Regions from separate parts of the Micromonospora sp. WMMD723 genome, predicted to be linked through region 2. Evidence: riboswitches for the same ligand, from Rfam matches in the RefSeq annotation. Region 2 holds a riboswitch; each other region holds the start of a gene.
What was found. A riboswitch is a leader RNA that binds a small molecule or an ion and turns the genes downstream of it on or off. The one in region 2 is predicted to bind cobalamin.
Positions count from the first base shown of each region.

Region 1: linked by a shared signal. The riboswitch ahead of ACN261_RS28620 (ribonucleoside-diphosphate reductase subunit alpha) and the one ahead of metE (5-methyltetrahydropteroyltriglutamate--homocysteine S-methyltransferase) in region 2 are both predicted to bind cobalamin.
Region 3: linked by a shared signal. The riboswitch ahead of cobN (cobaltochelatase subunit CobN) and the one ahead of metE (5-methyltetrahydropteroyltriglutamate--homocysteine S-methyltransferase) in region 2 are both predicted to bind cobalamin.

Region 1 is NZ_JBMKNR010000001.1:6,605,068-6,608,323, forward strand. It holds gene ACN261_RS28615 (helix-turn-helix transcriptional regulator) at 45-932, shown strand; cobalamin riboswitch at 960-1,172, shown strand; gene ACN261_RS28620 (ribonucleoside-diphosphate reductase subunit alpha) at 1,292-3,256, shown strand, end outside.
Region 2 is NZ_JBMKNR010000001.1:6,869,320-6,872,575, forward strand. It holds gene ACN261_RS29720 (superoxide dismutase) at 1-407, shown strand, start outside; gene ACN261_RS29725 (superoxide dismutase) at 413-673, shown strand; cobalamin riboswitch at 1,058-1,270, shown strand; gene metE (5-methyltetrahydropteroyltriglutamate--homocysteine S-methyltransferase) at 1,385-3,256, shown strand, end outside.
Region 3 is NZ_JBMKNR010000001.1:6,096,316-6,099,571, forward strand. It holds gene cobN (cobaltochelatase subunit CobN) at 1-1,286, opposite strand, end outside; cobalamin riboswitch at 1,597-1,726, opposite strand; gene ACN261_RS26525 (hypothetical protein) at 2,554-2,889, opposite strand; gene ACN261_RS26530 (aldo/keto reductase) at 2,980-3,256, opposite strand, start outside.

The DNA.
Region 1 (3,256 bases), 260 kb from region 2:
CGCAGACCTACCCACGCCGGTGCGGGCCGCGCCACACTGGCGGCATGACCCGTCCGTACGCCCGTGAACTCGGTGACTTCCTGCGTGCCCGGCGCGCCCGGTTGCACCCCCGGGACGTCGGCCTGGAGCCGGGCGGGCGACGCCGGGTCACCGGGCTGCGCCGCGAGGAGCTGGCGCTGCTGGCCGGGTTGAGCACCGACTACTACCAGCGGATGGAGCAGGGCCGGGAGGTGCGCCCGTCCGACGACGTGCTGGACGGGCTCGCCGCCGCCCTCGGCCTCGACGACGCGGAACGCCGGCACCTGTTCACCCTGGCCCGCGCCGCCCGCCGGCCGCCGCCCGCCCGGGTCGACCACGGCCCGGAACGGGTACCGGAGAGCACCAGGCGGCTGCTGCGGGTGCTGGACACCCCGGCGGTGGTGCTCGGCCGGCACCTGGACCTGCTCGCCTGGAACACGTGGGCGGTGGCGCTGCTCGGCGACCCGGCGGACCACCCGCCGGACCGGCTCAACATGCTGCTGCTGATGTTCGACGAGGCGGCTGCCCCACTGCGGCGCTGCGCGTCCTGGGAGCAGCAGGCCATGGACTACATCGGCATGATGCGCGCCGCCGTCGCCACGGACCCCACCCACCCCCGGGCCACCGCCGTCGTCGGTGAGCTGAGCATCCGCAGCGCCGAGTTCCGGCGGCTGTGGTCCCGGCACGACGTGCGCGGGTCGGTCAGCGGCACCAAGACCTTCCAGGTCCCCGAGGTCGGTGACATCGTCCTGGACTGGGACACCTACCCGCTGCCCGGCAACCCCGGCCCGGTCATGCTGGTCTTCACCGCCGAGCCGGGCAGCGCCGACGCCGACGCGCTGCGGCTGCTGGCGTCACTGCGGGCCACCGGCCGGTCGGATGAGAGTTATCTGACACGCCGACGCGACATCTAGTGTTGCCTCTCCCCCATCCACGCCATATATGGTGTGCCACGCAGCTGGTTCGGCCGGGCCCGGTGGTCCGGTCGAGGCAACAGGGAACCCGGTGGAAATCCGGGACTGCCCCGCAGCGGTAAGTGGGAACGACCGCCGTCATCGAGCACTGGACCGCGAGGTCTGGGAAGCGACGGCCAGTAGGCGACCGACCCGGTCACGCCCGCGAGTCCGAAGACCTGCCAGTGCGCCGTGCGCTGCTGCGCACGGCGGTCGGAGGTCGCGCGGGACGACCGACGCCAGCACCCGGGCCGGCCGTCGCCGCGCCCGTCGGCGTCCTCCCGCGTCCCGATGGCCATCGGTGACAGCGAGGAGAGGTCATGACGAGCACAGCGCAGAGCCCACCGTCCGACGTCGACGGTGCGGAGCCACGCCGGCCGGCGATGCGGGTACGCAAGCGCGACGGCGACACCGAGCCGGTGGACGTCAACCGGATCGTCACGGCCGTCGCCCGGTGGACCACCGACCTGGACGAGGTCGACCCGCTGCGGGTGGCCACCAGGACGATCAGCGGCCTCTACGACGGGGCGACCACGGCCGAGCTGGACAAGCTGTCGATCCAGACGGCGGCGGAGCTGATCGGCACGGAACCGCAGTACTCCCGACTGGCGGCCCGGCTGCTGGCCGCCTACGTGGACGAGGAGGTACGCGGGCAGGCGGTGACCTCGTTCAGCGAGTCCATCCGGTACGCCCACGGCCTCGGCCTGATCGCCGACGACACCGCCGCGTTCGTGGCCCGGCACGTACGCCAGCTCGACGACGCCGTCGACCCGGCCGGTGACCTGCGGTTCGAGTACTTCGGGCTGCGTACGGTGGCCGACCGGTACCTGCTGCGGCACCCGCAGTCGCGGCTGGTGGTGGAGACCCCGCAGTACTGGCTGCTGCGGGTGGCCTGCGGGCTGTCCGGCACGCCCGACGAGGCGGTCGGGTTCTACCGGCTGATGTCGTCGCTGGCCTACCTGCCGAGTTCCCCGACGTTGTTCAACTCGGGCACCCGGCACACCCAGATGTCGTCGTGTTTCCTGGTCGACTCGCCGCGCGACGAACTGGACTCGATCTACGAGCGCTACCACCAGGTGGCGAAGCTGTCCAAGTTCTCCGGCGGCATCGGCATCTCCTTCACGCGGGTGCGCGGCCGGGGGGCGCTGATCCGGGGCACCAACGGCAGGTCGAACGGGATCGTGCCGTTCCTGAAGACCCTCGACGCCGGGGTGGCGGCGGTCAACCAGGGTGGCCGGCGCAAGGGGGCGGCCTGCGTCTACCTGGAGCCGTGGCACCCGGACGTCGAGGAGTTCCTGGAGCTGCGGGACAACACCGGTGAGGAGGCGCGGCGCACCCACAACCTTAACCTGGCCAACTGGATCCCCGACGAGTTCATGCGCCGGGTCGAGGCCGACGGTGACTGGTCGCTGATCGACCCGTCGGACGCCCCGGAGCTGCCCGACCTCTACGGCGAGGAGTTCGACGCCGCGTACCGGGTCGCCGAGAAGAAGGCGGTCCGCACGGTCAAGGCCCGCGACCTGTACGGGCGGATGATGCGCACCCTGGCGCAGACCGGCAACGGGTGGATGACGTTCAAGGACCCGGCGAACCGGCTGTCCAACCAGACCGGCGTGCCGGGCAACACGATCCACCTGTCCAACCTGTGCACCGAGATCCTGGAGGTGAACAGCGACACCGAGACGGCGGTGTGCAACCTCGGCTCGGTCAACCTCGGCGCGCACCTCACCGACGACGGCGTCGACTGGGAGAGGTTGCGCGAGACGGTCCGGACGGCGGTGGTGTTCCTCGACCGGGTGATCGACATCAACTACTACCCGGCCGAGCAGGCGGCGGCGTCGAACCCGCGCTGGCGGCCGGTCGGGCTGGGGCTGATGGGTTTGCAGGACGCGTTGTTCGCGCTGCGGCTGCCGTTCGACTCGGCCGGGGCCCGGGAGCTGTCCACCCGGGTCCAGGAGGAGATCCTCCTGACCGCCCTGGAGACGTCGACCGGCCTCGCCGAACGGTTCGGCGCGCACCCGGCGTACGCCGAAACCCGGGCGGCCCGGGGTGACCTGCACCCGGACCTGTGGGGGGCCGAGCCCACCCAGACCGCGCGGTGGGCGGCGCTACGCACCCGGATCGCGACGCACGGCCTGCGCAACTCGCTGCTGGTGGCGATCGCCCCGACCGCCACGATCGCCTCGATCGCCGGCTGCTACGAGTGCATCGAGCCGCAGGTGTCCAACCTGTTCAAGCGCGAGACCATGTCCGGGGAGTTTCTGCAGATCAACACCTATCTGGTA
Region 2 (3,256 bases):
TGTCCGGGCACGTACTGCACTCGATCTTCTGGAACAACCTCTCCCCGGACGGCGGTGACCGTCCCGACGGCGAGCTGGCCGCCGCGATCGAGGAGCACTTCGGCACGTTCGACGCGTTCGCCGGGCAGCTGTCCGCCGCCACCAAGGGCGTGCAGGGCTCCGGATGGGGCGTGCTGGCCTGGGAACCACTCGGGCAGCGGCTGATCGTGGAGCAGGTCTACGACCACCACGGCAACGTCGGCCAGGGCTCCGTTCCACTGCTGGTCTTCGACGCCTGGGAGCACGCCTACTACCTGCAGTACCGCAACGTCCGGCCGGACTACGTCGACCGGCTGTGGAACCTGGTCAACTGGTCGGACGTGATCGCCCGCTTCGACGCCGCCCGCGCCACCACGCCAAAGATCTGATCGGCGTGACCAGCCCCACCCCGGCAGCGGCCGAACTGGTCCAACGCGCCGCCGGGGTCATCGCGGCCAAGCACCGCGGTGACCTCGGCGGCGCCGAGGAGCTGCTCGCCGCGTTCAGTTCCGAGCAGGCCAAGAGCCTCGGCTTCTACCTCCTGGCAGACCTGAGCCTCGGACTGCTCCGCGCGCAGAGCGGCCAGTCCATGGACGATCTCGTGCGGGAACTGTCCCTGCTCGTCGCCGCCACCGCCGCCCCGCCCGACAGCTGACGGCGGTGGTCATCCGGTCGGTGCCGCCGGCACCACCAGACGTACCGACGGCACCGACCGGAAGCCCGCGCTCGCGCGGCCCTGCCCGCTGTCACCCCCAACGGCTCGCTGACCGCGGCCGCACCACGGGCAACCGAGCGGGCGCATCCCTGGCAGCCAAGATAGGCGAGCCACGGCAGCGAGACGGATGCAAGATGCGACGCCCGCGCCGGTGGTCAAACGCTGGCGGCTCGGCGACCATCGCGCTGTTACCCGCCTCGGGTCCGCGAGGCGGAGGATCCCGAGGCCGCACAGACGGCCGAGGCGGCTGGCCACCCATGGCCGAGTACCGCGAATCCTGTCCCGCGCCTCGGACGCCGCCTGCAGCAGGAGTCGGTGGGGCGTACGATCGCAGGCGGCGCTGGTTCGCCTCTCCCGTGCGCGGGTGGGGCGTCGTAAGAGGGAACCCGGTGTGAGACCGGGACTGCCCCGCAGCGGTGAGTGGGAACGACCGCCGTCAACGAAGCACTGGACCACATGGTCTGGGAAGCGACGGCCAGTAGGCGACCCTGTGTCACGCCCACGAGTCCGAAGACCTGCCAGCGCTGCGCGTACCGCCGGTACGCGCCGTCGGCGGCCTCTCGGGAGGGCCAGGGCGGAATGCCGGTTACGCCGTGGCGTATCCGTCTTCCTCTCGGGTGGTCGCCGGACACCGCGAGGGAAGGACCACCTGTGACCACCTCATTCGGGCAGAGCACCGTGCTCGGCTATCCCCGTATCGGCGCCCACCGCGAGTGGAAGAAGGCCGTCGAGGCGTACTGGGCCGGCACGCTGGACGCCACCGGCCTGGAGGACGTCGCGGCCGGGCTGCGGGCCGAGGTGTGGCGGACGCTGCGCGACGCCCGCCTCGACGCGATCCCCTCCAACACGTTCTCCTACTACGACCACGTGCTCGACACCGCCGTCGCGGTCGGTGCGGTCCCCCGCCGCTTCGCCCGGCTCGGCCTCGGTCAACTCGACACCTACTTCGCCATGGCCCGTGGCGTCGATGCCGCGCCCGCGTTGGAACTCACCAAGTGGTTCGACACCAACTACCACTACCTGGTGCCGGAGATCGACCCCGACACCGTGTTCGCGGCCGACCCGGCGAAGGCGCTGAGCGAGTACGCGCAGGCACGTGACCTGGGCATCACCACCCGACCGGTGCTGGTCGGGCCGGCCACCTTCCTGCTGCTGGCCAAGGGCGAGGATCCGTTCGCCCGGCTCGACGACCTGGTCGACACGTACGCCCGGATCCTCACCACCCTGGCCGACGCGGGCGTGACCTGGGTCCAACTGGACGAACCCGCCTACGTCGCGGACCGCACCACGGCCGAGATCGACGGCCTGCGGCACGCCTACCAACGTCTCGGGGAGCTGCCCCACCGTCCCCGGATCTTCGTCGCCACCTACTTCGGTGACCTCGGCGACGCGCTGCCGGCGCTGCTGGACACCCCGGTCGAGGCGATCGGCCTGGACCTGGTCGCCGGTGCGGGCAACCTGCGCCGGCTCGCCGCAGCCGGTCCCCTGCGCGGCAAGACCGTCGTCGCCGGACTGGTCGACGGACGCAACATCTGGCGCACGGATCTACGGGCGGCCGTCGCCGCCGGTGCCACGGTCGCCGGACTGGCCGACCACGTGGCGGTGTCCACGTCCTGTTCGCTGCTGCACGTGCCCGTCGACCTGTCGGCCGAGACCTCCCTCGACCCGGAGTTGTCCGCGCGGCTCTCGTTCGCCCGGCAGAAGGTCGACGAGGTGGTCCTGCTCGGGCGGGCGCTGCGCGACGGCACCACCAGCCTGCCGGCCCCGTTGCCGCCCGCCCCGCCGTCGTGGCGGCACGACGACGTGCGCGGCCGGTTGGCGGCGCTGCGCCCCAGCGACCGGCACCGTGGCGACTACGCCGAGCGGGCCGCCCGCCAGCAGGAACGGCTGGGGCTGCCGGACCTGCCGACCACCACGATCGGTTCGTTCCCGCAGACCGCCGAGCTGCGCCGGGCCCGTGCCGCGCACCGCGCCGGCACCCTCGACGACGCCGGCTACACGCAGCGGATGCGCGTCGAGGTGGAGCAGGTCATCCGGTTGCAGGAGCGGCTGGGCCTGGATGTGCTGGTGCACGGTGAGCCGGAACGCAACGACATGGTCCAGTACTTCGGCGAACAACTCGACGGTTTCGCCGCCACCACCCACGGCTGGGTGCAGTCCTACGGGTCCCGTTGCGTCCGCCCGCCGATCATCCACGGCGACGTGGCCCGGCGGACTCCGATGACCGTCGCGTGGTCCACCTATGCCCAGTCGCTGACCGACCGTCCGGTCAAGGGCATGCTCACCGGGCCGGTCACCATCCTGGCCTGGTCGTTCGTCCGGACCGACCAGCCGTTGGCCGACACCGCCGACCAGGTGGCGCTCGCGCTGCGCGACGAGTGCCGCGACCTGGAGGCCGCCGGCATCCGGATCATCCAGGTCGACGAGCCTGCCCTGCGGGAGACCCTGCCGCTGCGTCGGGCCGACCAGAAGGCCTATCTGGACTGGGCGGTCGGCGCGTTCCGGCTGGCCACCGGCGGCGTC
Region 3 (3,256 bases), 770 kb from region 2:
GTCTTCCCCGGCACCCGGGCCTCGGCGGCGGCCAACTGTTCCGGGGTGAGCCACTCGACGTCGTGGCCCCCGGCGGCGATCAGGGCGTGGATCAGCGCGTCCCCGTCGGTGGGTGGCGGCGCGTCGCCGAGGTGGTACCCGTCGGCGGCGAGGGCGGCGAGCAGCCGGACCGCCGAGGCGGGGGTGTCCAGGCCGACGGCGTTGCCGACCCGGGAGTGCTTCGTCGGGTAGGAGCTGAGCACGATCGCCACCCGCTTGCCGGCGTTGGGCAGGTGGCGCAGCCGGGCCTGCCGGACGGCGATGCCGGCGACCCGGCCGGCCCGCTCGGCGTCGGCGGCGTAGACCGACAGCCCGTCGGCGTCGATCCGCTTGAACGAGAACGGCACGGTGACGATCCGACCGTCGAACTCGGGGATGGCCACCTGCATGGCCGCGTCCAGCGGGGACAGTCCGGCGTCGCTGGCAGCCCACTGCTCCCGGGTGCTGGTCAGGCACAGCGCCTGGATCACCGGCACGTCGAGGGCGGCGAGCGCGCCGACGTCCCAGGCGTCCTCGTCGCCCCCGCCGGAGGCGTCGGCGGCGACCGTCCCCCCGGCGGCGAGGACGGTGACGACGAGCGCGTCGCAGCGGGCGAAGAGGTCCAGCGGCCCGTCGCCGGGGGTGAGCCCGCGCAGCGATCCGCAGAAGATCGGCAGCGGTTCGCCGCCGGCCGCGTCGACCGCGTCGGCCAGGGTCTGCACGAAACCGGTGTTGCCGGCCAGCGCGTGCGCCCGGTAGAACACGATCCCCACCGTGGGCCGCCCGCCCCCGTCCGGTCCGGCCACCGGGTCCGCCCCGTCGACCGGGGTGGACGGGCGGCGGTGGTCGAGGATGCCGTAGGGCGGGGTGGGGGTGGGCGGGTCGAAGCCCTCACCGGTGAGCAGGACGGTGTCGGAGAGGAACCGGGCGAGCTGGGCGAGGTTGTCCGCGCCCCCCTCCACCAGGTAGGACAGCGCTTCGGTGGCGACCCCGGAGGCCACCGTGGAGGCCGCCATCAGCTCCGCGTCGGGCACCGCCTCGCCGCCGAGCACGATCGTGGGGACGCCGGAGCCGAGCACCGCCGCGAGGCCGTCCGGCCACGCCTGCCGCCCGCCGAGCAACCGTACGACGGCCAGGTCGACCCCGTCGAGCAGGGCGGGCACGGCGGCCACGTCGACCCGGGTGGGGTTGGCGAGGCGGTAGTCGGCGGCGCTGGCGCGGGCGGCGAGCAGATCGGTGTCGGCGGTGGACAACAGCAGGATGCGCACGTGCGGCTCCGGAGAGTGACGTCCGGCTCGACCACGGGGCCGGGCCGAGCGGGGCGGGAGGGACGCCGGTCAGCGGCGGCGGAGGTACGACGCACCCCACCGGCGGCGGGGCACCCCGGACCGGCCGTCAGCGGTACGTGGCAGGCCGACCGCCCCGGCGACGGCCGGCGACGGTGGGAGAGGTGGGGGCACGCGGCGGCGCGGGCTCTACGGTGATGCGGAAGTCACCGACCGTGATCGGGTCGGCAGTGACGCTGTGCGTCATCGGGTCCTCCTCGGGTGTCCACGCCCTGGGGTTCTCCGACGGCCGAAGTATCCTGGCTCCCGGATCGACGCTCACCCCCGGCCTTCCAACCGTGCACGCACGGTCGTGACCCACGAGGGGGGATCGCTCCCCGGTGACAGTGGCGGGACCGCGTCGGAATCGCACCGACTTCCTTCACTGCCGTCAGGCCGCGAATGCTGCCACACTCCTCACCCCGAGGTCAACGGCGGCCACCGGCCCCGCGAGGGCACCGATCGCCCCCCGTGGCGAGGCCGGCGACCGCCGCTGCCCACGTTCCCGGGTGGGCCCGGTCCCTCCCGACGGTCGACCCGCAGCGTCCCGTGCCGCGCACCCACCGATCCGCCGAGGGAGCCCGCCACCCGCCCGGGGAAGCGCCACCGTCCGCGACCGACCGGCGCGGAACTGGGCGGCACGGAGCTGATCCGGGCGGCACGAACCTGATCCGGGCGGCACGGAGCCGGGGCCGCCGCCCTCAGGCTGCCCGGCCCCGGGCGACCCGGCCCTGGTCGGCCGGGACACCTCTCTCGCACGCTGTCGAGCTGATGACGTCAACGACTCGGGGGCCGGCGCGGCCGACCTGGCCGGACAGTTGTCGCGCCGGGTAGCGCCGGCCACCCGCCCGACACCCCGGGGCCGGGGCGGCCTGAGGGCGGCGGCCCCGGCCCGGGGCCACGGGGCCGCCTCCTCCGGTGCCGCAGGCCCTCCGGTCACAGGCCCATCCGGTACCGCGGGGCCGCGCCACCCCGGCCACCCCCGACCTGGCGGTACGGGTCGTCCCACCCGGCGGGGCCGATCCGTCACCGTCATCAGCTCGAAAGGGCCCGCGACGACATACCCCACACCCCTGCCCCGCAGCGGCAGGCGACCGGGGCGGCCGGCGGTCGCACCCGCCGCCGTGGCCGCACCCCCACGGACCCACATCCCACGGACCCACATCCCACGGGGCCACAACCCCGCCACGCTTCACGCGTTGCTGCGGGATCAGCGGAGGCGACGCTCGGGGTGGGCCCGGTTCCAGGCCCGCATCCGCTCCGGGTACCCGGTCTTCGCCGCCTCGTAGAGGGGCACCGCGTGCCGGTGGGCCAGCTTCGCCGCCGTACGCGGGGAGCCGGTGCGGCGGCGGATCCACTCCCCGTCGTGCGCGATCGCCACCACCGTGGTGTCGGTGGCGGTCGTCTCGGGTTCGAGATAGAACTCCACCCCCCGGTGGGCGGCCACGAAGTCCGCCAACGCGGTCAGGTCGTCCCGGGTGGCCTCCCGGTCGAGCTTGGTCGGGATACCCTCGTCAGCCCGGGTCCGTCGGCTGAACCAGCCCATCTGCCCGTCCTCTCCTCGGCGTCCCTCCAGTGGAGCACCCCCACCTGGAAGGGCGCTGCGAGCCCGGTGACAGCCGGCTGGGCGGCCCGTTCACCGCCGGTCGAGCGCGGCCAGCTCGTCGGGGGTGAGTCGCAGCGCGGCGGCCGCGACGTTCTCGGCGAGGTGGGCCGGGTCACCGGTGCCGGGGATGGCCAGCACGTGCGGGCCCTGGTGCAGCGTCCAGGCGAGACGTACCTGCTGCGGGGTGGCGTCGTGGGCGCGGGCGACGGCGCGTACGGCCGCGCCGTGGTCGGTGCGGGCCCCGCCTTCGCGGTTGCCGCCGGTCAGGGAAAAGAACGGCACGTAGGCGATCCCCCGGGCACCGCAC